Regions from separate parts of the Streptosporangium sp. NBC_01755 genome, predicted to be linked through region 1. Evidence: riboswitches for the same ligand, from Rfam matches in the RefSeq annotation. Region 1 holds a riboswitch; each other region holds the start of a gene.
The links. A riboswitch is a leader RNA that binds a small molecule or an ion and turns the genes downstream of it on or off. The one in region 1 is predicted to bind cyclic di-AMP.
Positions count from the first base shown of each region.

Region 2: it holds a riboswitch for cyclic di-AMP, as region 1 does, so the genes downstream of both, OG884_RS29115 (C40 family peptidase) here and OG884_RS00470 (CHAP domain-containing protein) in region 1, are expected to answer to the same signal.
Region 3: it holds a riboswitch for cyclic di-AMP, as region 1 does, so the genes downstream of both, OG884_RS14950 (C40 family peptidase) here and OG884_RS00470 (CHAP domain-containing protein) in region 1, are expected to answer to the same signal.

Region 1 is NZ_CP109131.1:122,819-132,735, reverse strand. Features, by position in the region: gene OG884_RS00485 (response regulator transcription factor) at 1-562, opposite strand, end outside; gene OG884_RS00480 (branched-chain amino acid ABC transporter substrate-binding protein) at 919-2,064, shown strand; gene OG884_RS00475 (hypothetical protein) at 2,086-2,865, shown strand; gene OG884_RS00470 (CHAP domain-containing protein) at 3,335-4,048, opposite strand; cyclic di-AMP (ydaO/yuaA leader) riboswitch at 4,067-4,205, opposite strand; gene OG884_RS00465 (hypothetical protein) at 4,783-5,823, shown strand; gene OG884_RS00460 (DUF6716 putative glycosyltransferase) at 5,956-7,158, shown strand; gene OG884_RS00455 ((2,3-dihydroxybenzoyl)adenylate synthase) at 7,213-8,841, opposite strand; gene OG884_RS00450 (amino acid adenylation domain-containing protein) at 9,243-9,917, shown strand, end outside.
Region 2 is NZ_CP109131.1:6,112,226-6,122,142, reverse strand. Features, by position in the region: gene OG884_RS29135 (AMP-dependent synthetase/ligase) at 1-1,384, shown strand, start outside; gene OG884_RS29130 (glycosyltransferase family 4 protein) at 1,490-2,614, opposite strand; gene OG884_RS29125 (M48 family metallopeptidase) at 2,611-3,888, opposite strand; gene OG884_RS29120 (hypothetical protein) at 3,944-4,819, opposite strand; gene OG884_RS29115 (C40 family peptidase) at 5,002-5,514, opposite strand; cyclic di-AMP (ydaO/yuaA leader) riboswitch at 5,648-5,808, opposite strand; gene OG884_RS29110 (C40 family peptidase) at 6,342-7,319, opposite strand; gene OG884_RS29105 (hypothetical protein) at 7,489-8,118, opposite strand; gene OG884_RS29100 (NYN domain-containing protein) at 8,166-9,428, opposite strand; gene OG884_RS29095 (DEDD exonuclease domain-containing protein) at 9,863-9,917, shown strand, end outside.
Region 3 is NZ_CP109131.1:3,247,554-3,257,470, forward strand. Features, by position in the region: gene OG884_RS14920 (TIM barrel protein) at 1-193, opposite strand, end outside; gene OG884_RS14925 (ATP-dependent Clp protease ATP-binding subunit) at 698-3,205, opposite strand; gene OG884_RS14930 (histone-like nucleoid-structuring protein Lsr2) at 3,485-3,817, opposite strand; partial or broken gene OG884_RS14935 (RDD family protein) at 5,114-5,596, opposite strand; gene OG884_RS14940 (hypothetical protein) at 5,660-6,160, shown strand; gene OG884_RS14945 (amino-acid N-acetyltransferase) at 6,410-7,063, opposite strand; cyclic di-AMP (ydaO/yuaA leader) riboswitch at 7,400-7,546, shown strand; gene OG884_RS14950 (C40 family peptidase) at 7,552-8,601, shown strand; gene OG884_RS14955 (LuxR C-terminal-related transcriptional regulator) at 8,788-8,988, opposite strand.

The DNA.
Region 1 (9,917 bases):
TGGACGCCGGGTCGGCCCGCTCGTCCCAGCAGTGCTCGATGAGCTCGGTACGGGTGACGACGGCCGGTTGGTGGGTCATCAGGATCTCAAGGACCGCGAACTCCTTGGGCGTGAGGGTTTGCAGCACCCCGGCACGGCGGACCTCCCGGCGGGCCACGTCGAGTGTGACGTCACCGACGCGCAGGATCGGCGGGACCATCGTGGTGCGGCGCCGGCACAGGGCGCGCACCCGCAAGACCAGTTCGTCGGTGGAGAACGGCTTGGTCAGATAGTCGTCGGCGCCGGCCTCCAGGCCTGCCACCCGGTTGCTGATGTCGTCGAGCGCGGTCAGCATGATCGCTGGTATGGCCATGCCGGCCTGACGGCGCCGGTGGAGCTCGTCGGCCGAGTCGCCTTCCGGGAGCATCCGGTCGAGGATCAGGCAGTCGTAGTCGTTGACGCTCATGCTGAGGTCGGCCTGGCTCCAGTTGGCCGCCTCGTCGACGGCGAAGCCGGCCGAACGCAGCCCGGAGACGACGACACCACGCACGTCGGGATCATCCTCGACGACGATCACACGCATGGGACGAGGGTAGCGACCTGCCGGGGAAGTTCAAGACGAGGGTGGCGACCTGCCGGGGAAGTTCAACCAGCCGCGTGCGGAGCGGGCCGGGGGCGTCCGAGCGTTCAGCCGCCCGGTCACCGCGCGTGATCACAGGGCATCGCGGAACTCGCATGAAGGCTCCTGACGAACCTCTCCTCCGGAGATCGGATCGGTTCCCGTTTCCGTGGTCCATCTCGCCCTTCACCGGATCTTCATCGAATCCTCATGATCATCATCGCAGAATTCATGTCGGGTGACCGCGACGCGGAACGCCCCCGTACGCTGTGGCATCCGCCAGGCGGCGGCTGGACGGCCTAGACGCCTGGAGGCGATCGATGCGCAGCGCCCGCCGGTTGACCGCCTTCGCCGCGGCGGCGCTGCTGGCAGCCGTGCCGGGGTGCGCCGACATCGGGGGGCGCGTCCCGGATCCGGGGCGCTGTGGCCTGCGTGTCGCCTTCTTCGGGCCACTCACCGGCGAGTCCATGAACCTCGGGCGCAACATGCGCGAAGGCGCGCTGCTCGCCGTCGAACAGCACAACGCCCGCAATCCGGCCTGCCCCGTCGGGCTCGTCGACTTCGACACCCAGGGTGATCCGAAGCAGGCGCCCGAACTCGCTCAGCAGGTCGTCGCCGACCCCGCGATCATCGGTGTCGTCGGGCCGGCGTTCTCCGGCGAGTCGCACGCCGCCAACCCGATCCTGAACCAGGGCGGGGTCAGCACCATCACCCCGGCGGCCACCGACCCCGGCCTCAGCCGCTGGGGGCGATCGACCTTCCATCGCATCCTGGGCAGCGACGCCGCGCAGGGACCGGCGGTCGGCCGGTACATCAAGGAGAGGCTGCTCGCGCGGAAGGTGTTCGTCATCGACGACATGAGCCCCTACGGGCGCGGCCTCAGCGAGTTGGTCATGAAGGAACTTGGCTCGCTGGTGGTGCAGAGCGCCTCGGTTCAGCCGAATGCGGTCGACTTCCGCAGCGCGGTCTCCGAGGTCGAATCGGCAGCCCCCGACGTGATCTTCTTCGGCGGTTACTACACCCAGGCCGGCCGGCTCCTGCGCGAGCTGCGCGACGCGGGCGTGAGCGCCGTCTTCGTCTCGGGCGACGCGGTCAAGGACGACGGATTCGTCCGCACGGCGGGGGCCAAGGCCGCCGAGGGTGCGGTTCTCACCTGCCCGTGCCGGCCGCCGGAGGAGGATCCCGGGTTCGCCCGGCGCTACCGGATCCGTTTCGACCACGACCCGGGCACCTACAGCGCGGAGGCCTACGACGCCGCCACCGTCTTCCTTCGGGGCATCGACGCAGGCAGGACGCGACGCTCTGACATGGAGGAGTTTGTCGACGGCCACTCCGGCGCCGGTATCACTACGAAGATCCGATTCAACGGCGACGGCGAGCTCGCCAGATCCTCGGTCACGGTGTGGGCCTATCGGGTCCGCGGCGGCCGGATCGTCGCCGACGACAGGCCGATCCCCGGAAACTGACCGCACAGGAGATCAGAGATCATGACAAGCACCCCGATCGCTTATCGGATCCCCGGCCCGACCGCGTCGCCCCCCCTCACGAGGTCACCGTCCGCCGGACGCCACGACTGCGCGAGCGGCAACGTCCACCGCGCCCTCGCGGAGGCTCCGATCGGCGGGTACGGCATGCTGGAGGCGGCGCTCGCCTGGCAACATCTGCGCCCTGCCGGACCCGGGAACACCGGCGGGGGGACACCCGCCACAGCGTCGCGTCATCTTCCCGTCGTGGAGACGCGCAGCGAGGCGGTGGCGGCACGGATCGCCCGGCTGCTGTCAGGGCTGGCCTGGGCCATCGTCACCCAGGCCGACGCCGGCGACACCGGCTTCAAGCGGTCGCCGGCCGTGCGCGTCGAGGTGCCCAGAACACTACACCGTAGGGTCCTGCGGGCGTTGACCAACGCGTGGCGCGACGCCCGGCGGCAGTTCGACCCGCGCGTCCCGGGCACCGCCACCGACGACGACGCGGCCATCGCCCTGTGGCGCATGGGCATTCTCGTCGCCGGGCTCGGTCCCAGCCACAACATGGTCTACCTGCATACCGGCACGTCCACGATGGCCGAGATGATGGCAGCCGCCGCCAGGCGTCTCGGACTCACCCCGATCGTGGACAATGTCCACGGCGCTCCGGCGGTAGCCCTCTACCACCTGGGTGAGGTGCACTGGCTGCTCGCGGAAGCGGGAGCGGGAGGCGCGGCGACCGGGTGGGTGCGCGGCGGCCGTCCCGCCGGTGCCGCCGGTACCGGCGTCGGACCCTGGCCGTGAAATAGGCCTGACCGCCGAGCAGTTCGGAACCGTCCCTGCTCGGGCTGGTCCGGAACCTGCTGCGGCAGCGCACCACGCGCTGGTACAGTCAGTCGCGGTCGAACGCGTGAGCGATAACCAAGCTCGCAACCTTGGCCATTACTCACCGCCGGGAGGGCGGAGCCCACGTCACCCGGAACGGGATCGTGGGCTGGGGCGTGGAAACCCCCGTAAACGGGGCCGGAAGGTGAACCGCCAAGCAACAGCATCGCGACCATGCGCAGAGCCGCACGGTTGGGACGGCTGGAATCCCCCGGATTCATCCGTGGGGAGCGCTTCAAGCGAAGGAGTCGCGAAGGCGGCCGGGGGAACGCCGTCAGGGGCTCCGCGCGAGCGAGCGGAGCCCCTGGACGAGTGCGGATCGGCCCGCGTTCACCGGCGGGGGCCGGGTGCCCGCCCCATGGGGGATGGTGCGGGCGGCGGGTGTGGATCAGTTGGAGTAGACGGGGTAGCCGTAGCCGACGACCTGGGAGACGGGCCGGATGCGCTGCTCGACGTTGCCGTTGCCGGTATTGCCCTCGATCGTGGTGATCGTGCCGTCTCCGTTGTCCTTCTTCACGAAGCCGACATGGTCGATGCCGTCAATGCTCTTGCTACCGGCCCAGTCGAAGTAGACGACGGCGCCGGGGGTGGGGGTGGTGCCCCAGTGCTTGTTCTCCTTGAACCACTTGGCGTGGGTGACGGTGTAGGCGTCCCAGCCCATCGTGGGCCGGATGCCGGCCATCTCGCCGACCCAGGAGACGAACATCGCGCACCAAGGGGCGTTGGCGTAGCCGCGCAGGGTGCCGCCGTCGCGGGCGACGGTCTCCTGGGCGCGCGGGGAGGACATGTACCACGAGTGGAACTTGGTCCCGCCGCCCTGGGCGTTCTCGTGGACGCCGATCTGCTTGGAGGCGAGGTCCAGGACCTGCGCGGCGGAGACCTTGGGCAGCCTCTCGGCCGCGGTCTCGAGCGGGGTGCTCGCGAGCCTGTTCTGCGAGGCATCGGAGACCTTCGCGTCGGCGGGCGGCGCGTTCAGGGCGGTGTGGCTGTCGGCCAGGGCGGCGGAGCCCACGGAGCCGGTCGCCAGGACGACGCAGGCGCCCAGGAGGGCGCTCACCACGCGGGGGGCGCTGAGGGTGGGGGTGAGGCGGTTCTTGGTCATACTGGGGTTCGACTCCTTGCTTCGCTTCCATGCCGCCTACCGGGTTAGCTGACGGGTTCGGGCTGGGAAGTGCCCTACGGCGCGAGAACGCGCTGATTCACCCCAGGAACGTGGTTCCCCGGTTCCGCAGACCTCGCGGATTCGGCGGCCGTGCTCACCGCGGGCGGGGGTTCCGCCCAGGTGGAGCGCGGTCGGGCAATGTGACGGCAATGCGTAGACCTATACAGACCCAGACATTTGCCATGAACAGGACGAACGTACGTCACCCGGGCAGACGATTACAAGTAGGACACATTGCTCTGACTTGGTAAAACGTCAGATTTGAGGGGTTGGGGCGGGAAGTCGCTTGGTCGGGGAAGGGGGTGGATCGCGCCCGTTCCCGGCCGGTCGCGTCGGCTGGGGTCGCCGCGCCGTCATGGGCGGGATCCCCTGTTTTTCCGGTGCTCCGGGCGTGTGGTACCCGCCGGTGGACCGCCTGTCCCGGGGTGCTACGGCATGATCGGGGGCCCATGGGTAGGAGGGGACGGGTCGACTTTTTCTTGAACAAGTATTCGATGGTAAAAAGTGCGGAGAGGCTGCGTCCCTCCCCCTCGGGAGGCTCGAACATGGTCCGGCGACAGGGTGCTGCCCCGAAGACGGCCTCGCCCCGAAGACGATCATGACGGACGCGCGTGGGCGGCTGTTCACCCGCAGTTCCCAGGCGCTTAAGGCCACCGGGTTAGCTTGGGTCAGTCGTGAACGGGTCATTACCCGGCGTGGAGGACGGTCGAGACCACGCGCGGGAGCAGGGTTCGGCCATCGCCTGGGTGGAATCCCCGCTGCAGATGCTCTGCGCCGTGGAGGCCCACCACGCAGGGCTGCTCGGCGCCCGCAGCCACCTCGTGCCCAGGGCGAGGCTACGCCCCCTGGCCGTGACGGGACGTGAGCTCGGCCGCCTCACCCTGCCGCCGGGCCTGGAGCTCACCGCCGCGCGGCCGGACATGCCCAGGCCGCGCCGGGGCGCGACCTGGGCGGTGGGCGACGCCTTCTCCGGCAAGGTCCAGCTCCGCTGGCTCACCGGGCTCCCCGGCCGGATCGTGATCGTCGACGACGGGCTGGCCACCATCAGGCTCCTGGAGCTGCTCGTCGGCCACGCGGGTACGCCCCTGCTGAGAGCCAGGGGAAAGGCGGGACGGTTCAGAACCGTCCTCGGTGCGGCGGCCGGACTCAGGTTGCGCGCCGCCGCCCGCTCGGGGCGGTTGTCGATCTTCACAGCGCTGCCCGTCCCCGTGGACCTGGCGAAGGCCGTACGGGCGGGAGGGGCCGAGCTGGTCACCCACGACTTCGCCTGGCTGCGGTCACAACCGCTGCGCAGGCCACGTCCCGAGGAGCGCACGGTCGTCCTCGGCACCTCGCTGGTCCGCAACGGCCTGATCCATCGAGACCACTACCTCGGCTGGCTGGCCGCTCTCGGCTCGGCCGGGCCGGTGGCCTACTTCCCGCACCGCAGGGAGGACCCCCACGATCTCGCCGGTGTCGGGGAGCAGCCCGGCATCACCGTCTACGACGGTGGGATCCCCGCCGAGATCACTCTGCGCGGGCTGGCCGCCGGGCAGCGGGTGCTGAGCCTGCCGTCCACCGCGGTCACCTCCCTGCGGGTCCTGCTCTCGGCCAGGGGCGTCTCGATCGAGACGGTTGACGTCCCGGACGAGTGGTGGACGGCGGAGGCGGCCCCCTCGCTCCGCTCCCACCTGTCGATGTTCGCCCATCACGACACGGGAGCCACCGGGGCATGACCTTGTGACCTCGTGACCTCATGGCCTCGCGGCCGGAGCCCGAGGGCGCGCCGCCCCCGGGATGCGAGCCGCGCCGTGTCCACCCATGTGAAACCGGATATGCACCCGGGGGATCCCCGTTGGAGGTTCTCGTTGAAGGTCCTGGCCGTGGCCGATTCCGACTCCTACCTGAAGTGGGCGGCCTGCCTGCTGCGGGACCTGCCCTCGGGATGTGTGCGGGAGTTGGCGGTCATCCGCACCCCCATCACCCCGTCCCCGGCGCAGATCCGCGCCGCGGTCGCGGGCTCGTCGGAGGATCCGCCCGTGCTCTCGGCCCGCGCGCTGCGCCGGGCGGCGGAGCGGTTCAGGCCTGACGTGGTGCTCGCCGCCTGCACCGGGCCCGTGGTGGACGTGCTGGTCAGTGAGGTGCTGGCCGGGTTGCGGCCACGGCCCGTGTTCGTCTCGGGCCTTCCGGGCATCTCCGTCCCCGCCACCGAGAAGGCCTGGCTGTTTCGCAGCGGATGCGAGCTGTTCGTGCTGCACAGCGGGCGGGAGGTCGAGGAGTTCTCGGCGATGGGTCGTGAACTGGGCGGGGGCGGCCAGGTGGGGCTGGCCCGGCTGCCGTTTCTGCGCGGCCAGGAGGAGGTCGCCCGCATCGGGCCGCGGGACCGGGTGGTGTTCGCCACCCAGGCCAAGGTGCCCAGGCGGAAGGAGGAGCGCGAGCGCATCCTGCTCGCCCTGGCCGAGCTGTCCGGGCGGCGACCGGATCTGGACGTCGTCGTCAAGCTCCGCGCCCTGGACACCGAGCGGCAGACCCACAACGAGCGCCACCACTACCAGCGCCTGTGGCAGTCGCTCGTGGGGGAGGGCAGGGTGCGCGCCGAGGCCGTGCGCTTCGCGGTGGGGTCCATGCACGAACACCTGGCCCACGCGGCCGGGTTCGTCACCGTCAGCTCGACCGCCGCGCTGGAGGCGATCGCCCAGAAGGTGCCCCTGCTGGTGCTGTCGGACTTCGGGGTGGGCGCCGAGATGATCAACCTGGTCTTCGAGGGCAGCGGCCTGCTCGGCACCCTCGACGACCTTTCCGCGGGGCGCTTCCTGGCCCCGGACGAGGCCTGGTGCAGGGACAACTACTTCCATCCCGGCGACGAGAGCGACTGGGTCTCACGGATGGTCTCCCTGGTCGGGCAGGCCCGCTCGGAGCGTCTGGTCCCCGCCAGGTCCCTGCTCGACGGCCCCGAGTACGCCGCCGCCCGCCGTCGCGCCCGGATGCGTGTGGAGGTCCCGCCGAACGTGCTGCGCGCCGGCTACCGCGCCAAGCGCCGAATGCGCCGCTACCTCAGGGCACTGGGCTAGTGATCCGTTTCTCGAAGCGGGTAGGTCGGATCACCGGCGGCCGAGGGGAGATGTTCACGCACTCCGGCCGGCGAAGCGGCGGATCAGAGCCTGTTTGTCGATCTTACCGACCGCGGTGACCGGGAGGTCCTGGACGGTTTCGATCCGGTCGGGCACCTTGAAGGCGGCCAGTCCGCGGCCCATCAGGTGCAGGCGCAGCTCCGGCAGGGTCGGCGGTCGGGACCAGGGCACCACGACCGCGCACAGCTGCTCGCCGTAGCCGGTGCCGGGCAGGCCGATGGCGACGCCGCGGCGGATCGCGGGGTGGGTGAGCAGGTGGGCCTCCACCTCCTCGGCCGAGACGCTCTCGCCACCTCTGTCGATGGTGTCCTTGATCCGGCCTTCGACGACGAGGTGTCCGCTGGGCAGGACGCGGACCAGGTCGCCGGAGCAGTAGTAGCCGTCGGGGGTGAAGGCGGTGGCGTTGTGCTCGGCGGCCCGGTAGTAGCCGCGCAGCGTGTACGGCCCGCGGACCAGCAGTTCGCCGACCTCACCCGGTGCGATGTCGTGGCCGTCGGCGTCCACGACGCGCAACTCGTCCTCGGCACTGAGGGGACGTCCCTGGGTGTGCTCCACCAGGTCGATGTCGTCGTCGGCGCGGGTGTAGTTGAGCAGGCCTTCTGCCATGCCGAACACCTGCTGGACGGCGCAGCCCAGGCCGGCCGGGATGAGGCGGGCGGTCTCGGCGGACAGCTTGGATCCGCCGGCCTGCAAGAGTTTGAGGGAGGTCAGGTCCGCGGGGTCCCACTCGGCGGCCTCCAGCCACAGTGGTACCAGTGGTGGGACCAGGGCGGTGATGGTGATCTGCTCGGCTTCGATCAGGGCGAAGGCGTCGGAGGGGGCAGGCGAGGGGGACAGGACCACCTTCCCGCCGGCACCGAGCGTGCCCAGGACGCCGGGGCAGGCCAGTGCGAAGTTGTGCGCCACCGGCAGGCAGGCCAGGTAGGCCGCATCGGCGTTCAGGCCGCAGATTTCGGCGCTGGCCCGGGCGTTGAAGCCGTAGTCCTGGTGGGTGCGCGGGATGAGCTTGGGCGCGCCGGTGGTCCCGCCGGACACCAGTAGCAGGGCCAGGTCGGAGGGGTCGGGGTCGGCGTGCGGCACCGGGTCGGCGTCGACCTGGTGCAGCGGGGTGAACGGGCCGGGCTCGCCGGCCACCAGGACGTGGCGTAGGTCCGGGGCCTCGGCCAGGACGGCGGTGGCCAGATCGCGGTAGTCGAATCCGCCGGCCTGGTCGGGGATGACGTAGGCGACGGCACCCGACAGCCGGGCCAGGTGGCCGATCTCGGTGATCCGGTGGGCGGGCAGGGTGAGGACCGGCACCGCTCCCAGGCGTGCCAGGGCGAAGAACAGGACCACGAACGCGCCGATGTTGGGCAACTGGACCAGGACTCGGTCGCCGGGACGGATGCCCAGGCCTGCCAGTCCGGCGGCCATCCGGTCGGCGCGCCGGTCGAGGTCGTGGTAGGTGAGACGGTCCTCGCCGGCCACCAGCGCGGTGTTCTCGCCGTAGGCGCGGGTCCATTCGGTGAGCAGGGTTCCGAGTGTGCGGCCGTCCCAGATGCCCTGTTCGCGGTAGCGGGCGGCCAGGTCGGGCGGCCAGGGGGTGAGGCCGGAGGGTAGCGAGGGGGGAGCGGCTGAGGGCATCGAAGCTCCAGCGGAGTCAGGGTTTCCATCGGGGATTCGCGCCGCACGATTGTGCGACACGGGCCTGCAAGATTAACTTAGGTCAGGCTAACCAAACTTTCTTTAGGTTAGCCTACCCAAATAAAAATCTACCCTATGTTCGACCGGAGGCCCCGGATGTCCCAGCGTCCGTTCACCCTCACCCCGATGGGCCGGCGGAAGTTCCTTGCCACCCGAGCACATGGTCCCCTCCGTCGTGATGGCGCTGTCGGCCCTGCCGCTGCTGCCCAACGGCAAGCTGAACCGGGCCGCTTCACGCACAAGACCCCGGCCGCGCTCGCCGCCGCTTCGGCCTCCTCCCAGCGCACAGCCGTCCCCCGACCCGTCCGCACCATCAAGCAAGTAAAGGACACCCTCACTCCATGCTGACGATCGACGATCTCCGGCAGATGGCCACCGAGTTGCTCGGTCCAGGTACCACCCCGCCAGGCGACCACGACGATCTGATCGCCTTCGGACTGGACTCGATCCGATTCATGCAGATCGCCAACCGCTGCCGGCGAGCCGGCTTGACCATCGGCTTCGGCGACCTGGCCCGCACCCCCACCTTGGCCGAATGGTCGCGCCTGATCGCTCCCTCACCCGACCCCGAACCCGAACTTGAACCGGCCTCGGTGCTCGTGGACGCGAGCGGCCCGTTCCCGCTGGCCTCGATGCAGCACGCCTACTGGGTCGGCCGGGGTGGATCAGCTGACCTCGGCGCGGTCGCCGCCCACCTCTACACCGAGTTCGACGGCCACGGCGTCGACCCGGTCAGGCTCGGCGCCGCGGTCGCCGCGCTGGCCGACCGGCACCCGATGCTGCGCGCCCGCATCACCGACGACGGCCGGCAGGTGATCGAAGAATGGAGCCGAGGGGAGGAGCCGGAGGTTCTTGACCTGCGCGAGGCCACCCCGCAGGAAGCCGAACGCCGCCTGGCGGAGCTGCGCGACCGGCTCTCCCATCAGCTCCTCGACGTGGCCGCCGGCCGCATGTTCGACATCAGGGTCACCCTGCTGCCCGGCGGCGGCACCCGGGTGCACGTGGACGTCGACATG
Region 2 (9,917 bases), 2.2 Mb from region 1:
CGAGCTGCCCGGCCTCAAGGACGTCTGGCACATCGAGGGCGGCGCCCTGGACGAGCTGACCATGCTCGGCGCCGAGGTCACCGACGACACGCTCGCCGAGCGCAGGTCCAGCCGCGGCATCGCCGACCTGGCCACCATCGTCTACACCTCGGGCACCACCGGCAGGCCCAAGGGCTGCCGCCTGACCCATGACAACCTGCTGTTCACCGCCAGGAACGTCGCGCAGGGTCCACTGGAGCGCCTCTTCACGGTGAACGACAGGGCGGCGCTGCTCTTCCTGCCGCTCGCGCACGTCTTCGCCCGCATCATCGAGATCGTGCTGATCGAGACGGGCACGATCCTCGCGCACACCCCCAACATGAAGAACGTCGGCCCCGACCTGCAGGTTTTCAAGCCCACGTTCCTGCTGGGCGTGCCCCGCGTGTTCGAGAAGGTCTACAACGCCGCAGAGCAGAAGGCCACCGCCGACGGCAAGGGGAAGATCTTCCACGCCGCGGCGGAGACCGCCGTAGCCTGGAGCAGGGCGGAGTCCACGGGTGGCGCGGGACTGGGGCTGAAGCTCAAGCACGCCCTGTTCGACAAGCTCGTCTACGGCAAGCTGCGCGCCGCGACCGGCGGCAGGCTGACGGCGGCCGTGTCCGGTGGCTCCGCCCTGGGCGAGCGGCTCGGCCACTTCTTCCGCGGCGTGGGCATCGAGGTGCTTGAGGGCTGGGGCCTCACCGAGACCTCGGCGCCCTCCTCGGTCAACCTGCCGGGGGCCAACAAGATCGGCACCGTCGGCAAGCCGTTCCCCGGCGTCACCATCGGCATCGGCGAGCACGGCGAGGTGCTCGTCAAGGGCCGCCACGTCTTCGAGGGCTACTGGAACAACGACGAGGCCACCGCCGTGGCGATCGACAAGGACGGCTGGTTCCACACCGGCGACGTCGGCGAGCTGGACGGGGACGGCTACCTGCGCATCACCGGCCGCCAGAAGGAGATCATCGTCACCGCCGCGGGCAAGAACGTCGCCCCGGCCCCGATGGAGGACCACATCCGCGCCCACCCGCTGATCAGCCAGGCGATGGTGGTCGGCGACGACAGGCCGTTCGTCGCGGCGCTCATCACGCTCGACGCCGAGGCCCTGGAGCAGTGGAAGGCCGCCAACGGCAGGACGGACGCGGACCTCACCGCCCTCAGTTCCGACCCGGCCATCGTCGCCGAGGTGCAGAAGGCCGTGGACAACGCCAACAAGTTCGTCTCCAAGGCCGAGCAGATCAAGAAGTTCACGGTGCTCGACATCGACATCAGCGAGGAGAGCGGGCACCTCACCCCGACCCTGAAGGTCAAGCGCGCCATCGTGATGCGTGACTTCGCCAAGCAGGTCGAGTCCCTCTACGGCTAGACCACGCCTCGCGGATCCCGCCGCGGCGAGGAGCGGAGGAGGGAGCCGCCGCGCGCCGCGGTGGCCGTCCGCGACAGGCCAGAGGATCCAAGGGGAGGTGCCCGGTCAGACGGTCTCCGCGGACTCCAGAACACGGGCGAAGCGGGATGCGGCGAGTTCCCAGCTCCACTCGCGCGCGACCCACTCGCGCCCGCGTTCACCCATGGCACGCGCTCCGGCCGGGTCCTTGAGCAGGTCGACCAGGGTCGCCGTGACCTCGTCCGGGCGGGTGCCGTCGACGACCAGGCCGGTCTGCCCGTGCAGCACGGCGTCGGGGGCGCCGCCCGAGGAGCCTGCCACCACGGGCAGCCCGCTGGCGGAGGCCTCCAGGTAGACGATGCCGAGCCCCTCCACGTCCAGACCGCCCAGGCGGGTGCGGCACGGCATGGCGAACACGTCGCCCGCCGCCAGGTAGCCGGGCAGCGCCGCCTCCGGCACGGGGCCGGTGATCTGGACCGAGCCGCCCATCGGCCTGGCCAGTCGCTCCAGGGTCCTGCGGTACGGGCCACCACCGACGATCAGGAGGATCCCGTCGGGAACGTCCCGCAGCACGCCTGGCCAGGCTCGCAGGAGCGCGTCCTGGCCCTTGCGCGGCACCAGCCTGGACAGGCAGACCACCACCGGCCGATTCCCCAGTCCGAGCGCCGCGCGCACCGGCCCTCTCCCCGTCTCGGGCGCGAACACCTCGGTGTCGACGCCGGGTGTGAGCCGCACCAGCTTGCCCTCGGGTATCACCCTGGCCAGCCGCTGCCGGGTGTACTCCCCCAGGTAGGTGACCACGTCGGCGTTCGCGCCGATCCTGGCGAGCACCCGGCGGCCGATCGGGAGCGCCGTCCAGCCCGCCTCGTGGCCGTGGGTGACCATGACGACGCGGCGGGCCCCGGCCTCGCGCACCCTGGGCGCGAGCAGCCCGAGCGGCGCCGCCGCCCCGAAGACCACCGTCTCGCATCCGAACTCGGTGACCAGTCCGGCCGCCCGGCGGGCGACGGCGGGGGTGGGCAGCATCAGCGAGGTGGGATGCCGCACCACGGGGTACGGCTGCCGCAGATCGAAGTCCTCGCTACCGGGCCACCGGGAGGCGTAGACGACGATCGAGCCGGGCGGGCGTCGGGCGATGAGACCGTACACGAACGACTGGATCCCCCCGGCACGGGGCGGGAAGTCGTTCGTGACCACCAGCGTGCGCCTCACGGCTCGGAGAGACCGTTCAGCCGGGCCCAGGAGCGCGCCAGGGCGATGCGCTGCGGCGCGGTGGGATGCGAGGCATAGAGCACGTATTCCATAAGATCAGGCGATAAATCCGAAATGTTGGTGACCGCCAGCCGTTTCTGCATGGCGACGAACGTCGCCGGATCCCTGGTCAGGTCCAGCGCGTGGACGTCCGCACGAGCCTCGATGTGCCTGCTCACCAGGTTCTGGGCCGGCCCTGACAGCACCGTGGCCAGGCTGAGCAACCCCATGACCAGGCCCACCGCCCTCGGGTCGCCCACGGAGGAGATCCCCGCGCGGCGCCGCACGGCCCCCGCCGAGGTCACCACGTAGAGCAGGCACGCCCCGAACGCCGCGCCCAGACCGCCGACGAGCGTACCGGAGAGCACGTCACCCGCCTTGGCGTGACCAAGCTCGTGCGCGACCACCAGCTCGACCTCGTCGGCGGGCGCCCGGAGCAGCGTGTCGTAGACGACGATCCTGCGGGTCGCGCCAAATCCGGAGACATAGGCGTTGAGCGCGGTGGTCCGCCGGGAGGCGTCGGCGACGAGCACGTTCTCGACCGGCACGCCGTCCCTGGCGGCCATGGCGAGCAGGTCGTCGCGGAGCCGTCCGGCCTCCATCGGCCTGAAGTCGTTGAAGATCGGCTCGATGAGCACCGGGTAGGCGAAGGAGGCCGCCACTGTCAGCGCGAACGCGCCGGCCGCCGCGGGGATCCACCAGCGCCGGTAGCGCCGCGCCAGCGCGACCACCGCCAGAACCATGATCGCTGTCAGCGCGGTGCCGACGCCCAGGCTCTTGATCCGGTCGACGGTCCAGGTCGGCCAGGTCTGGGTGGACAGCCCGAAGTCGCGCAGATAGGTCTCCGACCACATCCCCAGCGGCCAGCGCAGCATCGCGACGGCCACCGACAGCGCCAGCACGCCGAGCAGCGCCCGCAACCACCACGGTCCCCGCAGCCGGCCGACGAGCCGCGCGCCCAGCGGGGTGCCCACCAGCACCCCCGCCACCACCAGCGTCAGGCCGAGGGAGAGGTAACCCGGTACGCTGACCAGCTTGTCGAACGCCTCGGACCTGGCGATCTGCTCGGCGGTGAAGTCGCGTGCCGGATCGGGGACGACGACCGGGGCCCGCTTGCTCAGCGCCCGCCAGGGCGTGGTGAACGCCACGACCGCCAGCGTGACCACCCCCAGCACGGCCAGCGCCCACCCCGCCGGCCGCACATCCGAGGGCGCGTCCTTCGTGCTCAGCGTCATCAAACACCTCCAGCGTGGAGCCCCGCCCCCTGATCACGGGGAGGGCACAAGAATGTCAGGCGAGTTCCTTTCCGAGGTAGTCGCGCCACGCCTCGGTGAGTTCGGCCGGCGACAGGCCGAGCGTGCCGGCGACATCGCCACCGTAGAGCCTCACCAGGGCCTTCTCGCCGAAGCGCTCCGCGATGAACCGGCAGGCGAGCCAGGCCTCCTCGTATGCCTGCGCGAGCCGCGGGGCACCGGGGGCGAAGTCCGCGGGACCGGGAAGACGGGCGGGCAGGACTCCGGCCCGTACCTCGGCGGCCAGCTCGGCGGCGGCCTTCCGTACGGAGATCCCGGCGTCGCGGTAACCCACGTAGTCGGCGAAGCCCTCCGACAGCCACGTCGGCACCCGGCCGCCACGGGTCGCGCCGGTGGCCACGTGAACGAGCTCGTGCGTGATCACCACGTCCCTTCCGGCCGTGGTGAGCCTCGCGTAGCCGGAGGGCAGGACGATCACCCGATCCGCGGTCGCCAGCGCGGCCAGGCCGTGTGTGCTCCCGGCCCCGGCGAGCACCGCGGCCTCGGCATCGGTGGCGGGAAAAAGGATCACCGCCCGGACCGGCCCCCAGATCGCCGCGACCGCGCGGCGGGCCCGGTCGGCCCTGGCGGCCAGGTCCCGCAGGACGGCGGGCGCGACGCCGTGACCGATCACGAGGGAGTGCTCGCTCCGGACGACGACGGCGGCGCCGGGCCACAGGTCACGAAGGTCGCCGGGGAGTTCTCCGACGTCGCGGGGAGGATCGTGGGGGGCGGAAAGGTGCCGAGGGTCCCGGGAGTCGCGCGGGAGCGGCCCGGCTCCGGCCAGGAGAGGTCCCGTCCCGGCGAACGGGCCGACGCTCATCAGCGCCAGCATCCCGGCGAGCACGGCGCGGCGCCCCTTCGGGACGGACATAGCGAGTCGATGTTACTCGACCGGTATCGCACCGCACCTTGCCGGAAGCACAGAACCAGGAAGCACGGAACCAGGAAGCACGGAACCGGGCTGCCCCGCATCGCGGCCACGCGCTCGCGACCTTCGCCGGGAAACGGAGCGGCCCCGTCCCTGTTGACATGGACGGGGCCGCTGCGCCCTGCTCAGGCTCCGGGCCGGACCGCTCCGGCGAAGGAGGACCTGTAGTACCCCTTCAGCTTCACGATCCGGACCGTCTTGCCGCTGCTCGGCGAGTGGACCATCCTGCCCTCGCCGACGTACATGCCGACGTGGCCCTTTCCACTGAAGAACATCAGGTCACCGGGGCGCAGTCGGCTCCACGAGACCTTCTTCCTGATCGCCCGGTACTGGCTGTGCGTGATCCGGGGGATGGACACGCCCGCCTTGCGCCAGGCGTATTTGACGAGCCCTGAGCAGTCGAACGCGCCCGGACCGGAGGCGCCCCACCGGTACGGATCACCGACCTGCTTCTTGGCCGCCGAGACGGCCTTGCGGGCCCGAGTCTTCTGCAGGGCCGCCCTGCTCATCTTGGTCTTCACATTGGCGTCGGCCTTGGTCTTGTTCACGGCCCGGGTGTCGGTACTCTTCGTGCTCTCGACCTGCTCGGAGACGCCGGCCGCGGTGTTGACCAGGATCTCAGGGGTGCTGTCCGTCATCGCCCCGGCCGCCGTGGATCCCAGGGTGACCGCTCCGGCTGAGGCGGTCAGGGTGAGGGCGATGCCGCCGAGGGAAAGGCGGAAAAGGCGCGACAGACGGGTGTTAAACGGGGTGGTAGACAGGATTTCTCCTTGGTGCTTCCACTGATGCCTACCGGGTTAGCTGACGGGTTCGGGCTTGGAAGATGCCCTACGGCACAAATGCGCCGATTCACCCCCTGGCCACGATGTGTCGGGCCTTTTGGGTCCCCGGTTCCATACCTCCTGGCTGTATGGATTCGGCGGGCCGCCGTAATGAGGTCCGCCCCCGGCAGGGGCACGGCGGCCGGTTGGATTTCTATCGAGAAACCGGCCCGAAGACCGACATTCACCGCGACGACCTGGCTTGAACGTCGCAATGCCAGAAGTTACCCCGATTCTTCAATTTTTGGCAAAGCATTCACCGAGCAGGAAGATCGATAAGTCTTCTTGATCTTACCGTTATCCCTGCTTAATAGCCATTTATGCTATCGAGATATGACTCTCGTCACACTTCTGACATCACACCTGATAAATCGTGATTTCTGTAATATTCATCACACTTGCCGGATTATCGGGTGATCTAGTGAGAGGCCCCGCAGCTGCGGTCGCCGGCAGGCGGGTCGGCGCCGGACGCACGTGCGGGCGCCGTGATCGACTCTCCGAAGTCCGCCTCGACGAATCTCGAACCCGGCGGCGTCGAGCATCGCTTCGAGGAGCCGGCGGAAGGTGCCGTACCCGGTGCGAGGCACCGGGTACACGGCCGGCGTCGGGTACACGGCCGGCGGGGCAGGACCCCGCACCGTGCGTCAGGGGCGGACGGCTCCGGCGAGACGACGGCCGTAGGCCGACAGCGGGACGACCTTGACGACGTCGCCGGTCTGCGGGGCGTGCACGATCCGGCCGTTGCCCGCGTACATGCTGACGTGCCCCAGGCCCTCGCTGAAGATGAGGTCGCCCGGCTGGAGGTCGTTCAGTGAGACCTTGCGGCTCGCGCCCCAGCTCCACTGCTCCCAGGTGGTCCGCGGCAGGCTGACTCCCCCGCTGCGCCAGGCGGCCTGGAGGAGGCCGGAGCAGTCCCAGCCGCCGGGGCCCGTGCCACCGTACTGGTAGGGCTTGCCGACCTGCGCGAAGGCGAACTGCAGCGCGGCGCGGGCGTTGCCCGAGGCGGGGCCGGTGTACTGGATTCCGGTGCTGTCCGGGTCGCCCGCCTTGAAGACGTTGAGTTCGCGCAGGAGCTTCGTCTGGACCCTGACCATCTTGTCGGCCTTGGCCTTCTCCCTGGCCAGCTCGTCGCGCGTCTCGTCGGCCTCGCTCAGCGCACCCTTGGCCAGGTTCCTGTTGATCCGCAGCGTCTTGGTGGCCGTGTCGAAGGCGCCCAGCGACTGGGCGCGGGAAGCCGACATCTGGTCGACCGCGGCCAGGCCGCTCAGCAGCGCGCCGGGGTCGGACTGGTAGATCATGCCTTCCCAGCCGTTGATCGCACCGACCTGGTAGGTGCTGACCGCCATCGTGACGAGCTCCTTGCGCAGCCCGGCGACCTGCTCGCTCTGGCGGGCGAGTTCGCCGGTCAGCGTCATGTACTTCTTCCTGGCCCGCTTCCACTTCTCCGAGGCCTGGTTGTACTTCTCGACGACCTGATCGGCCTGCTCGTTGAGCTTCTCCAGCTTCTTCTTGGCCTGCGCGAGTGTCGGCTTCGGCTCCGCGGACGCTCCGCCCACCGGCAGCATCAGCAGTGCGAGGGCGAGCCCGGCCGCCACCGGTATCCGAATCAGTCCAACCGGCACACCAGCCACGGCCACGTCAACGCCTCCAGACTGCACAGACCTGCGGCGAATAGTACAGAACAAGTAAGGTTTAGATCACCTTTTCGCATGCTTTGCTCTACAGCCGCAGGTGGCAGCTCCGGTATCCCGGGCGAGCGCCGGGATCACCCGGTCAGCAGCCGGCGACGTCTCAGCAACCGGCGATGCCGCAGATCTTGCCGGTCATCTTTCTGGCGTCGCGCAACTGGGTGGCCCAGTCGCTCTGCGCGGGCTTGGAGTACTCTCCGGCCCAGAGGTAGACCAGGACCGCGTTGCCCTTCCTGACCAGCACGCTCCGCTCACCGCCGACCCCGGCCTTCCCTCCGTAGTAGACCTGCCCGGAGACCTTCAGCGCCTCGTCTCCGAGCCCGGTCAGGCGCGAGGAGGCGTAGCGGTAGGCGGAGCCCGCGTCGGTGTTGGAGCGGCAGGCGGTCAGGGCGGAGCGCACCTGGGCGACGGCTCCGGCGGCAGCCGCCTTCGAGCGGTACAGAATCACCTGCTCGACCTTCATGAAGTCCGGGACACCGGTGAAGGTCACCGTCCGCGCGACCACCCTGCCGGCCCTGGCCAGCGTGGCCTTGCCGCACGGGTTGACGGCCAGCCCGGCCTTCGCCGAGTTGCCGACCTTCCAGTTGGTCTCGGGGTCGTCGTCCTTCTTCGCGGCGTCCTTCTCGTACAGCAGGAAGCCCTTGGGAATGGCGGCCGTCGCGGCCGCCGCGGGTGTGGTGACGGTCGCACCCACGGCGAGGACGGTGAGGGCGAGCACTATGATCTTCTTCATCGAATCAAACCTCCCGGATGATCCGATGCGCCACGGGCAGGAAAGGTTTACGCCCGGCCCAGACGTTTCAGAAGAAGCAGCGAGGGGACCGGCCGGGCGCCCATCCTGCGGACCGACTCGGCCACCTCTCGATCCGAGGAGACCACCGCCACCGCGCGTCCCGTGGGCTCGGCGCGGACCAGCTGGCGGATCAGGTCGTCGGCGATCTGCCCCGGGGCGCTGAACATCACGCGCACCCCCCTGGGCGCCGACACGGGAACCGGACCGTTCAACTCGGCTCCGTCGAAAACGCAGGTCAGCTCGGTACGGGTCTGCGCATAGAGCGCGCCGAGGCCGGTGAGAAGGCGATTGCGCTGGTCGGCGAGGGTGAACGTGCCGTAACCGGTCTTGGTCACGTTGTAGCCGTCGACGATCAGGTGGATCTGCGGCAGCGCGAGCAACTGGTCGAGCAGTGCGGGGTCGTCGTCGGCGAGCGCCCGCGCGGGAACCGCCTGGACACCTTGCCTGCCCGGCGCCACCGAGGCCACCGAGTCGGCGGGACGGTGGATGCCGGAGGGCAGGGCGAGCTCCCTGCGAAGCCCCGCGGCGGCGTCCTGCAGGGCGTCGAGCAGCATGCGGACCTTGGTGTCCTCCACGCTGCGGCCCTCACGGGCCGCCCTGCGTGTCGACTCCAGCTGACGCTCGGCGTCGGCCAGCCGCTCACGCAGGCGGCGCAGCTCGCTCTCCACGGTGCCCCCCGCCGAGAGCGCGGCGGCCTTCGCCTCCTCGGCCGCCTCCCAGGCGTCGGCGGCACGCGCCTCGGCCGCCCTGGCCCGCTCCCGGGCTTCGTGCAGCCTTCGGCGCAGGTCGGAGACCTCCGAGCGCGAGGTCTTGAGCTGCTCGCGCAGTCGCTCGGACTCCTCCTTGGCCGCGCTCTTCTGACCGGCCAGCTGCTCGCGCAGCCGGGAGAGCGTCTGCTCCTGCGCGGAACCCTCGGCGGCGACGGCCGACCGCTCCAGGTCCGCGCGAGCCGCCTCCACCATGTCCACCCAGCCGGGCGGCCGGGTCAGGTAGGCGGCCGCGGCCACCATGACGGGCTCCGCGGCCGGCGGGACCGCGCCCTCGGCGAGGCTCGCGACCAGTTCCGGCCAGCCGGTGGTCAGGGTCTCCGCGACCAGTTCGCGGAACTTCTTGTCGGTCTCCAGCTGCGCGGCGATGGGCGCGCCACCCAGCTTGGCGCGCTTGCGGGGGTCGAATTTGGCGATCCCCTTCAGCGGCGGCGGCACCGAGGCGGCGGGCATGGAGCCGAGGATCTGGGATGCCAGCTCCACGACATGTAAGCGAACCTGCTCGGGTAACGGACGAGACAGGCCCTCTCCGGCTGAACTCATCACGGCCCCTACTCGGATCGGTCTTCACGTCAAGGGTACGGCTACCGCACCCTGACCCCGACCTGACCGCAAGACGGCCTGCCGCCGACCCTGCCGTGAACTGTTTATGGACAAGCGCTTGCTCTTAGGTTACGACTGTGCGGATCGCCTTGTGACGCACGCCACCCGGGAGAGCGCGATGGACCGACAGCGCCGGCAGGCCGAGGACATGCGGACATCCACCTGCGACCTCGAAGAGTTACCCGAACGAATGCCGGACGGGAGCCACTGGAGTTGACGCCTTCCCCGCGCGAGGACCACGGGTGTCCGGCGCGGCCGGCGCCGGGAAAGCCCGGTGCGGCGAATGTCGGTCGGGGCTTCTATGGTCGTGAATCGTGAACTACGCCGTACAGGGAACACTCGACGAGCTGGGCACACCGCTCAGCCAGG
Region 3 (9,917 bases), 3.1 Mb from region 1:
CGGCGGTGAGATGGTCGGCGACGCTCGGGGAGAGCCAGAGGCCGACGCCCATGCGCTCCACTCCGAGGCGCTTGCGCACCGGCACCGCGTATCTCGTCAGGTGCGCGATGAGGTTCTCAAGGTCCTCGGCGGGGTGCACGCCCGCGTTGTAGGCCAGGTGAACGAGCGTCCCGTCCTCATGCCGTAAACGCATGCGTGCCTCCCAAACATACTTTCGTGTAAGCCTCTCCGATCGCCCCGCGCCGGTGTTCCAGCGTCGTGAGCCGGAGGCTCTTCCTGCCGGGAGCTCGACCCGGCCGTCCGAAGCATCCCGCGCGGACACCGATCTTCGCGTCACTCACGAAGTTGATTTCTCGGTACGCCGCCAGGCTGACCTCGACGCCGATCTCACCGCGATCAGCACGACCCGCGGGTCACTGTGGTGAGACTCATCGAACTCGCTCTACGAAGTGTAGTACTACCTGTCGTGGCGATACACCTTCTTTGGTAACAAATAGGCAGACCCCGCCGTGAACATCCTCACGGCGGGGTCTGCCCTTTCTGTCTGATCAGGCCATGGCCCTGTGGCCTGCCCTTGGATCTTCCGCCTACCGCGGCCGGTCGGACGGCACCTCGCGGTGTTGTCGTCGGTCACCGCGACACACTGCGGTTCCCTCCATCTCGCAAGGTGCCGTCCGACCGATCCACGGGACGGGGTCTAGTTCTGGATCGGCTCCGCGATGGCGGCGGCCGAGTCGGGAACCCGGTCGACCGGCGCGTCCTCACCGACGAAGGTGAACTTCGCGTTCTCACCCTCGCCCTCGATCCCGATCTTCACGATCTGGCCGGGGCGGAGCTCGCCGTACAGGATCTTCTCGGACAGGGTGTCCTCCAGCTCGCGCTGGATCGTGCGGCGGAGCGGTCGGGCGCCCATCACCGGGTCGTAGCCACGGTCGGCCAGCAGCTGCTTGGCCTCCTGCGTGAGCTCCATCCCCATGTCGCGGTCCTTCAGGCGCAGGCCCACCAGGGCCAGCATCAGGTCGACGATGCGGATGATCTCCTTCGGCGTGAGCTGGTGGAAGACCACGATGTCATCGACACGGTTGAGGAACTCCGGCCGGAAGTGCTGCTTGAGCTCCTCCTGCACCTTGGACTTCATCCGGTCGTAGTTGGACTCGGCATCGTTGTTCTTCGCGAAACCGACCCCCTGACCCTTGGAGATGTCCCGGGTACCCAGGTTCGTCGTCATGATGATGACGGTGTTCTTGAAGTCCACCACCCGGCCCTGGGCGTCGGTCAGACGACCGTCCTCCAGGATCTGCAGCAGCGAGTTGAAGATGTCGGGGTGGGCCTTCTCGATCTCGTCGAAGAGGACGACGGAGAACGGCTTGCGCCGCACCTTCTCCGTCAGCTGACCGCCCTCCTCGTACCCGACGTAGCCGGGAGGCGAGCCGAACAGCCTGGAGACGGTGTGCTTCTCCATGAACTCCGACATGTCCAGCATGATCAGCGCGTCCTCGTCCCCGAACAGGAACTCGGCCAGCGCCTTGGACAGCTCGGTCTTACCGACACCGGACGGACCGGCGAAGATGAACGAGCCACCGGGGCGGCGCGGGTCCTTCAGACCGGCGCGCGTGCGGCGGATCGAGCGGGACAGACCCTTGATGGCGTCGTCCTGGCCGATGATCCGCTTGTGCAGCTCGTCCTCCATCCGGAGCAGTCGCTGGGACTCCTCCTCGGTGAGCTTGAAGACCGGGATACCGGTGGCGGTCGCCAGGACCTCGGCGATGAGCTCCTCGGTGACCTCGGCGACGACGTCCATGTCGCCGGCCTTCCACTCCTTCTCGCGGCGCTCGCGCTTGAGCTGGAGCTGCTTCTCCTGGTCACGGAGGGCGGCGGCCTTCTCGAAGTCCTGCGCGTCGATCGCGGACTCCTTGTCGCGCCGCACGTTGGCGATCTTCTCGTCGTACTCACGCAGATCCGGCGGCGCGGTCATGCGGCGGATGCGCATGCGCGAGCCTGCCTCGTCGATGAGGTCGATCGCCTTGTCCGGCAGGAACCGGTCGCTGATGTAGCGGTCGGCCAGCTGCGCGGCGGCCACCAGGGCGCCATCGGTGATGGAGACGCGGTGGTGTGCCTCGTAACGGTCCCGCAGCCCCTTGAGGATCTCGATCGTGTGGCTGAGGCTGGGCTCGGCCACCTGGATCGGCTGGAAACGCCGCTCAAGCGCCGCGTCCTTCTCCAGATGCTTGCGGTACTCGTCCAGGGTGGTGGCGCCGATGGTCTGCAGCTCGCCTCGGGCCAGCATCGGCTTCAGGATGCTGGCGGCGTCGATCGCGCCTTCGGCGGCGCCCGCGCCGACGAGCGTGTGCAGCTCGTCGATGAACAGGATGATGTCGCCGCGGGTGCGGATCTCCTTGAGGACCTTCTTCAGGCGCTCCTCGAAGTCACCGCGGTAGCGCGAACCCGCCACCAGGGCCCCCAGGTCCAGGGTGTAGAGCTGCTTGTCCTTGAGCGTCTCGGGCACCTCGCCCTTGACGATCTTCTGCGACAGGCCCTCCACGACGGCGGTCTTGCCGACGCCGGGCTCACCCACCAGGACCGGATTGTTCTTGGTCCTGCGGGACAGGACCTGCATGACCCGCTCGATCTCCTTCTCCCGGCCGATGACCGGATCGAGCTTGCCCTCGCGGGCGGCCTGGGTCAGGTTACGGCCGAACTGGTCCAGCACCAGAGAGGTCGACGGAGCGGCCTCGGCCGGACCGCCGGCGGCGGTCGGCTCCTTGCCCTGGTAGCCGTGGAGCAGCTGGATGACCTGCTGGCGGACCCGGTTGAGATCGGCGCCCAGCTTCACCAGCACCTGAGCGGCCACCCCCTCACCCTCACGGATGAGACCGAGCAGGATGTGCTCGGTACCGATGTAGTTGTGACCCAGCTGCAGCGCCTCGCGCAGGGACAGCTCAAGGACTTTCTTGGCACGCGGGGTGAACGGAATGTGCCCCGACGGCGCGGACTGCCCCTGGCCGATGATCTCCTCGACCTGCTGACGCACACCTTCAAGACTGATGCCGAGGCTCTCCAGAGCCTTGGCGGCAACGCCTTCACCCTCATGGATCAAGCCAAGAAGAATGTGCTCCGTACCGATGTAGTTGTGGTTGAGCATCCGGGCCTCTTCTTGGGCCAGGACGACAACCCGCCGTGCGCGGTCGGTGAACCTCTCGAACATCTCGTCGCTCCTCACAGAGCGGTCAGGCAGGTCCGGGATATCCGGGCCCTGTCATCCCGCATGGTAGCCCCGACCCGGCGACCGCTCTATGCAGAAGACGTTCCCCGAGAGCAGGGCGTTCACCCTCCATCCAACTACTTACGGGGGGCAGGATGTTCCCGCTACGCCGCAAGCGAACGACGTTTGTCGACCAGTCAAACGCATCATGCGGTCATGGCCGCCACCGGACCCCACCGTGACCGCCATAACCGCATGATTCACCTGATCGGCTGGACCGATCTAGTGAGCCGCCTCGTACTGCTCGACGACCGAGGAAGCGATTCGACCGCGCTCACTGACATTGAGGCCGTGGGACTTCGCCCATGCCCGGATGTCGGCGCTCTTCTCTCGCGTGAGCGCCCGCGCTCCGCCCGCACGACGGCGGCGGGGTGCCAGCGCGCTGGAACGACGGGCGCTCTGCACGAAAGGCGACAGGGAGTCGCGGAGCTTCTTCGCGTTAACGTCACTCAGGTCAATCTCATAGCTGGTGCCGTCAATCGCGAAGGCGACAGTCTCATTGGCCTCGCCCCCATCGAGGTCGTCGATGAGAATCTCCTGGATCTGCTTGGCCATCTACACAATCCTTTCGCGGAGTATTGTTTCATTCGCAAGCTAAACATATACCCGCGATCGAAGAGCGGCAATTCCAGGAGCCCGGCGATTCTCACAGGCAACCGAGAAGCTCAGTCGGCGCTCCGGTGGATCAGCTGTTCTGCGACTCGACCGGGTCGGACTGTTTTGGCCGACGACCGGCGGCTTCACTCCGAAGTAGCTTGACGACTCCGTAGATGAAGGCTCCGCCGACGACCGCCGGAGGTATCAACGCGGACAATACGTCGTACATTCGTCCTCGCTCCGTACCGTAGGTGGCTTTCTGGAGACCATGGAAATTGGGCGACGACTCCCGAGCCACGCGGCTGCCCACCCGATCAGTCTGGAACCGCCCACAGACGACCATAGCGCCACCGGGCGGCAACACACGTCAGCAGGGGCGACCAGGCCCGTCACTCGCCAGCCTAATGCTTCTCTCCAGCCGCCTTACCGGTTGCAGTCGTAAAGCCGCAGGGAAAAACCGACAGGACGATCAAGTGATCATCGTTGTCTTCGAAATACCAATGCCCGTCCGGTCTCCGGTCACCGCGCCACCGGCCTTGGAGGGTCGAAGCTCCTGGTAGGGGAGCCTGCCCGTCGGGATGAACGGCGCCTTGTCACGGAACCGGAGGTCGCTGCGGGCGGGTTCATCGCGAGAATGTCCGCCGTCGGCAGAACACCCCGATGGAGCGCGGCTCGCTTCATCACCCAGGCGGCAGCCGATGCGACGCAAGCCCGTAGAACAAGACGGATCTTCAACGCTTTCTTACCAAGAGTACGACCCACTCTGGCACGGAGTACATAGTCGTAGGCCGTATAACCACCAAAGACGATGGCTCCCCAGGACAACCCAGGCAACATCACACCCCCTTGATCCGGCTCCGTGAGAAGACCTTCAGCGGCCGTCCTGAACGCGCGGCGGAAGGGGTAAGGAGAGAAACCCGCGGGCCGTCACCGGGGATGCGGGAGGCGGGCGGGTCCGGCCATTCGATGACTGGTGTGCGAACCCTCGACGGGGGCAGATCCGGCATTGCCGTCTCATAGCGGCTTGCGGGCTCTCCTGAGCCCCTTGTCCGGCCTCAAACACGAATATTCCGCCGAGCCCGCCGGAGCCTGGTCATAAGTCCCCCCGCACCGCCCATGGCATGGCAAATGATTTTTGCGCTTCCATGGCTTCCGCGCCCGAGGCGGTTACCCACCCCTAACGACCCTCGTTTTTCTGGTCCGGGCACGAAATCGGGGCCGGCGGTTCAACCGCCGGCCCCGATTTACCCGGAACTACTTGATCTTGACGACGACCGTCCCGGCCGCCTTGTCGTGCAGCGCCTGCCACAGGGGCCTGTCCCACAGCAGCCACAGCGTGTTCACAAGGCTGAAGATGTTGGCGATCAAACCCACGAAGGGGATCCAGCTCAGGAACTGCGGGCCGAAGAACACACCGGTGCGCTTGATCGCGACGTTGGAGCTGAGGCCGCCCGGAGACAGCGTGCTGCCGACGGGCACGATCTTGATGCCCATGACCATCTTGCCGACGGTCTGCCCACCCCTACTGATCATGAAGAACTCGTAGGCGAAGTAGAGCGCCGCGCTGACCAGGGAGATGAGCAGAGTCGCGAGGAAGACGCCGCTCCCCTCCGTGATGACACCCGTCTCGAGGTTGAAACCGGAAGACGTCACGAGCATGGCGGTCAGCACCGTGCTGATGATCACCGCCGGGATCGCCAGAATGATCCCGTCGATGATCCGCGCCACCAGGCGCTGCCACCACTCGGCGAGCGGAGCGGGAGCACCGGGGGGACCGCCGTAGGGCTGACCGTAACCCGGTTGCTGGCCGTACTGCTGCTGTCCGTACGCGGGCTGCTGCTGGCCATATCCCGGCTGCTGACCGTAGTCGGGCTGCTGACCGTAGCCCGGCTGCTGACCGTAGTCGGGCTGCTGACCGTAGCCCGGCTGCTGACCGTACGCGGGCTGCTGCTGCCCGTACCCCTGCTGCTCTTGAGACGCCTGCTGTCCGTACGCGGGCTGCTGCTGACCATAACCCGGCTGCTGACCGTAGCCGGGCTGCTGACCGTACGCGCCCGTCCCGCCCTGCTGACCGTACGCGGGCTGCTGCTGCCCGTACCCCTGCTGCTCTTGGGACGCCTGCTGACCGTAGCCGGGCTGCTGACCGTACGCGCCCGTCCCGCCCTGCTGACCGCCATACCCGCCCTGCTGGCCGTACGGCTGCTGCTGCCCGTACCCCTGCTGGCCGTAACCAGGCTGCTGCCCGTAGTCCTGCTGGCCATAGCCGGGCTGAGTCTGCCCGGGACCGGTGTTCGGCTGTGATACCTCAGACCGATAGCCCATGACCGTCACGTCGGGGTCGAGTTCGCCAGGGGCCCGTCCCGGGTTGTGCTGTCCGTAATCCGGCTGTCCCGAAGGTGTGCGACTGCGCTCGGGATCATCCTGCGGATACGGCGGCTGTCCGTTGCTCACCGCGTCACCTCACTTAGACTACGCATGTGGCAAATGTCAGACGCACATGCTTGCTGCTGCACAAGGTATCGACATAGGAATCAACAGTCATCTTTCCAGTCAGTCAGCTCTAAAGTCATCAGAGTCGGGCTCACGTGTCAGGTGCAGCAGCATTCGGGTGTTTCCCAAGGTGTTGGGCTTGACGTGCTCCAGGTCGAGGAACTCCGCGACGCCCTCGTCATAGGAGGCGAGAAGTTCGGCGTAGACCTCAGGGGCGACGGGCGTGCCCTGGATCTCCTGGAATCCGTGCCGAGCGAAGAAGTCGACCTCGAAGGTCAGGCAGAAGACCCTGCGCAGACCCAACTCGGCGGCCGTGCGGATGAGCACAGAGACGATCCGGTGGCCGATTCCCATCCCCCTGAGGGTCGGATCGACGGCAACGGTCCGAATTTCAGCCAGATCCTCCCAGAGAACGTGAAGAGCCCCGCAACCGAGGATCAACCCTTCAGCGTCGGTTGCGACCCAGAACTCCTGGACATCCTCGTACAGGGTGACGGTGGCCTTCTCCAGCAGGCGCGGGCCGGCTCCACCGTAGGTGTCGACGAGCCGCCTGATGGCGCGGACGTCCGGGGTGCGGGCACGGCGGACCGTGACCACCAAGGTGGCGCCGGGGGCGGGCGACCCCCGCTCCTCTCCCTCGGATCCGGCTCGTCGCCCCCCTTCCTTCTGGGGACTCGCGAACGGTCCGGGAGAATGCTCCGCAAGCTGCTCCATGACCGATCAGCGTACGTCCTCTTCAGTCTTCAATTACGGCTCATCCTTAACACTCGCCCCGAGGTCATCACATGACCCTTGGTAGTCGGTTTACCACGCTGAGCGTGCGACACCTCTAATGTGTCCCAGCTCATCTTTGGCACGGTCCCGGACCTGGGAAGACCTGCGACACACCCGCCTCAAGGAAGGCAAAGGCAGCGTAATGGCCATGTTGATCATATTGGCATGTGATCTTTCCGTGACATTTAAGTTGCGGAACCTCCACTAAGTTCGCAGTTCTGGTTGAGCAGGAACCAGGAGTGCACTAATCTCCGTGCTCGATGTCAGAGATGCAAAAAGCCTGACCCGCCGAATCCCCCGTCCCGGGGAACCGGGGACCCACCACGTCCTTCGGGGTGAATCCGAGTGCCACCGGCGCACCCGGTAGGGCTGCCTCCGGCCCGAACCCGTCAGCTAACCCGGTAGGCGGCCGAGAGAGGAGCCTGTTGGTGAAGCGCACGCGCGACCGTGCAGGAAAGCACGCGGGGGGCGACGCCCGCCATCGAGAACGCGCGTCGCGGAGGCGGAGCCGCCGCATGGCGGTCATCGGCCTGGTATTCGCCACCATGACCCTCGGCACCCCCCTGGTCTCGGCCACGGCGGACCCGGAGCCCAGCCTCCGGCAACTGGCCAAGCAGGCCGAGAAACTGCACGAGGAGATCGGCACGCTCGCCGAGCAGTACAACGGCGAGCGGGTCAGGCTCAAGCAGGCCCAGCGAGCCGCGGAAAGCGCCAAGAAGACCCTCGCGACGAGCGAGTCGGAACTTGCGGCCCGGCGCATCAAGGCGACCCTCCTCGCTCAGAGCAACTACATGTCCGGCGGCCTGAACTCCGGACTCGTCTTCACCCAGGCGACCGACCCCGACACCTTTCTCGACCAGGCCACCACCAACTACGCCCTCCAGCAGCAGCAGAGTGAGGAGGTCGCCCAGGTCGGCCGGGCGATCGAGGCCGCCGAGCAGGCGCAGGCCGGCGCCAAGGCGAGGACCTCAGAGGTCAAGGCGCTTCTGGAGGAGATCGAAGGCAAGCGCAGCAAGATCGAGCGGCTGGTCGCGCGGGTCGAGAGCGACCTGTTCAGCGAGGTGCGCACCAGAGCCGTCAGCAACAGGGGAGCCCGGGTGAAGGTCGGCGTGCCCATCGTCGGCAGCGGAAAGGCGGCGGAGGCGGCCCGCTGGGCACTCACCCAGCAACTCAAGCCGTACGTCTGGGGCGCCGAGGGCCCCAACTCCTTCGACTGCTCCGGGCTGGTCATGTGGGCCTACCAGAAGGTCGGCATCAGCCTGCCGCACTACACCGGCAACCAGTGGACCGCGGGCACCCACATCTCCAAAAACGAGCTGCGCCCAGGCGACCTGGTCTTCTTCTACAGCGACCTGCACCACGTCGGGATCTACATCGGTGCGGGCCTGATGGTCCACGCGCCCCAGACGGGTGACGTCGTCCACATCGCCACGATCGACAACCGGCCCTTCGCCGGCGGGGTGCGAATCGCCGACTGAGCCTCCGAACCGGACCTCACAGGTCGCGAGCCGCCGGACTCCGTGGACGTGAGAACCCGCACCGGGTCCTGTGCCGCGGATCCCGCCGTGGCGAGGACCGGTCAGGCGGGGCCTCGCGGGGACGGTGACCGACGACGACGCGGCGAGACGCCCACCGCGACCCGCGGTGACAGAAGATCCAAGGGCCTAGATCAGGCGGCGGCGGGCCGCCCAGGCCACGGCCTCGATCGCCGTGGCGACACCGATACGGTCGCAGATGCCCCTGAGCCTGCGCCTGACGGTCCGGCCGCTGATATCGAGGCGGCGGCCCACCCTGTCGACGGTGACGCCCTTGGCGAGCTCAGCCAGCAGCACGAGGTCGTCGTCACTGAGACCGATATCGCTCATGCCCAGGGGGCTGTCGCCATGGCGAGAATCCACTTCTGGATATGCCATCAAGAGTCACTCCCCCCACTCTGGAAACCGGGCGCCCAGACGCCGGAAATGAATACCGTCCGCCAGGAACGGTAAACGCCTTGTTCAAAGGTCGTCAAGTTCTACTCTTCATAGCGCGCGCCCACTATTGACATAGTAGGCGATACGTGAAGTACTCATGATATGTCAGTGCCTTTGGGGTTAAGTCACGACCGAGTCCCGGCACGAGCCCGTAGGCACCCCCTAGCTGCGACGACAGAGGTCCTGGCAGAACAAGGTTTCACCGGAACCGTCGCGACGACGCGCACCCGCGGGGCGGGATCCTCGACGGAAGCGAGTCACCCGTTTTCCCGGGAAAACCGCTCTCTTCCTGGCACTCTTCGACGGCCACGCCGCCTGGCGCCTTGACGACACCTCGCGGAAAACTCTGAAATGGGAAGCCTACGAGATGACCTTTGCGGCATTCGCGAAGTATCGGATGGCGACGACTGGGCGTTGCCCAATATTGGACATGCTTAAAAGGTAGTTTCTGCGCTATGCAGAAAATCGTCCGAAATCGCATGAGGGAGCGTGAGCACGGACTGCGGTTTCCGGCCCTGCTGACGCCCAGGCCTTGCTCACGCGCCGTGCTCACGCGCCGTGCTCACGCGCCGTGCTCACGCGCCGTGCTCACGCCCACGCGCGCCGACACGGAGCCCTGGGGGGCGCGAAGCGGTGATCGCAAGGTGGTGATCGCGAGGTGGTGAGGGCGAAGCGGTGAGGGCGGTTGCCCGGTACCGTCGACCGGGATTCGAGGGTGCTCGCCGAGCCCGACCGGCTCGACCTTGAGCACCGCCCAGGCCGTCGTCTGCCCAGGCCGTCGTCCGGCCCTGGCCGGCACCGCCTGGCGGAAACGATCGCGC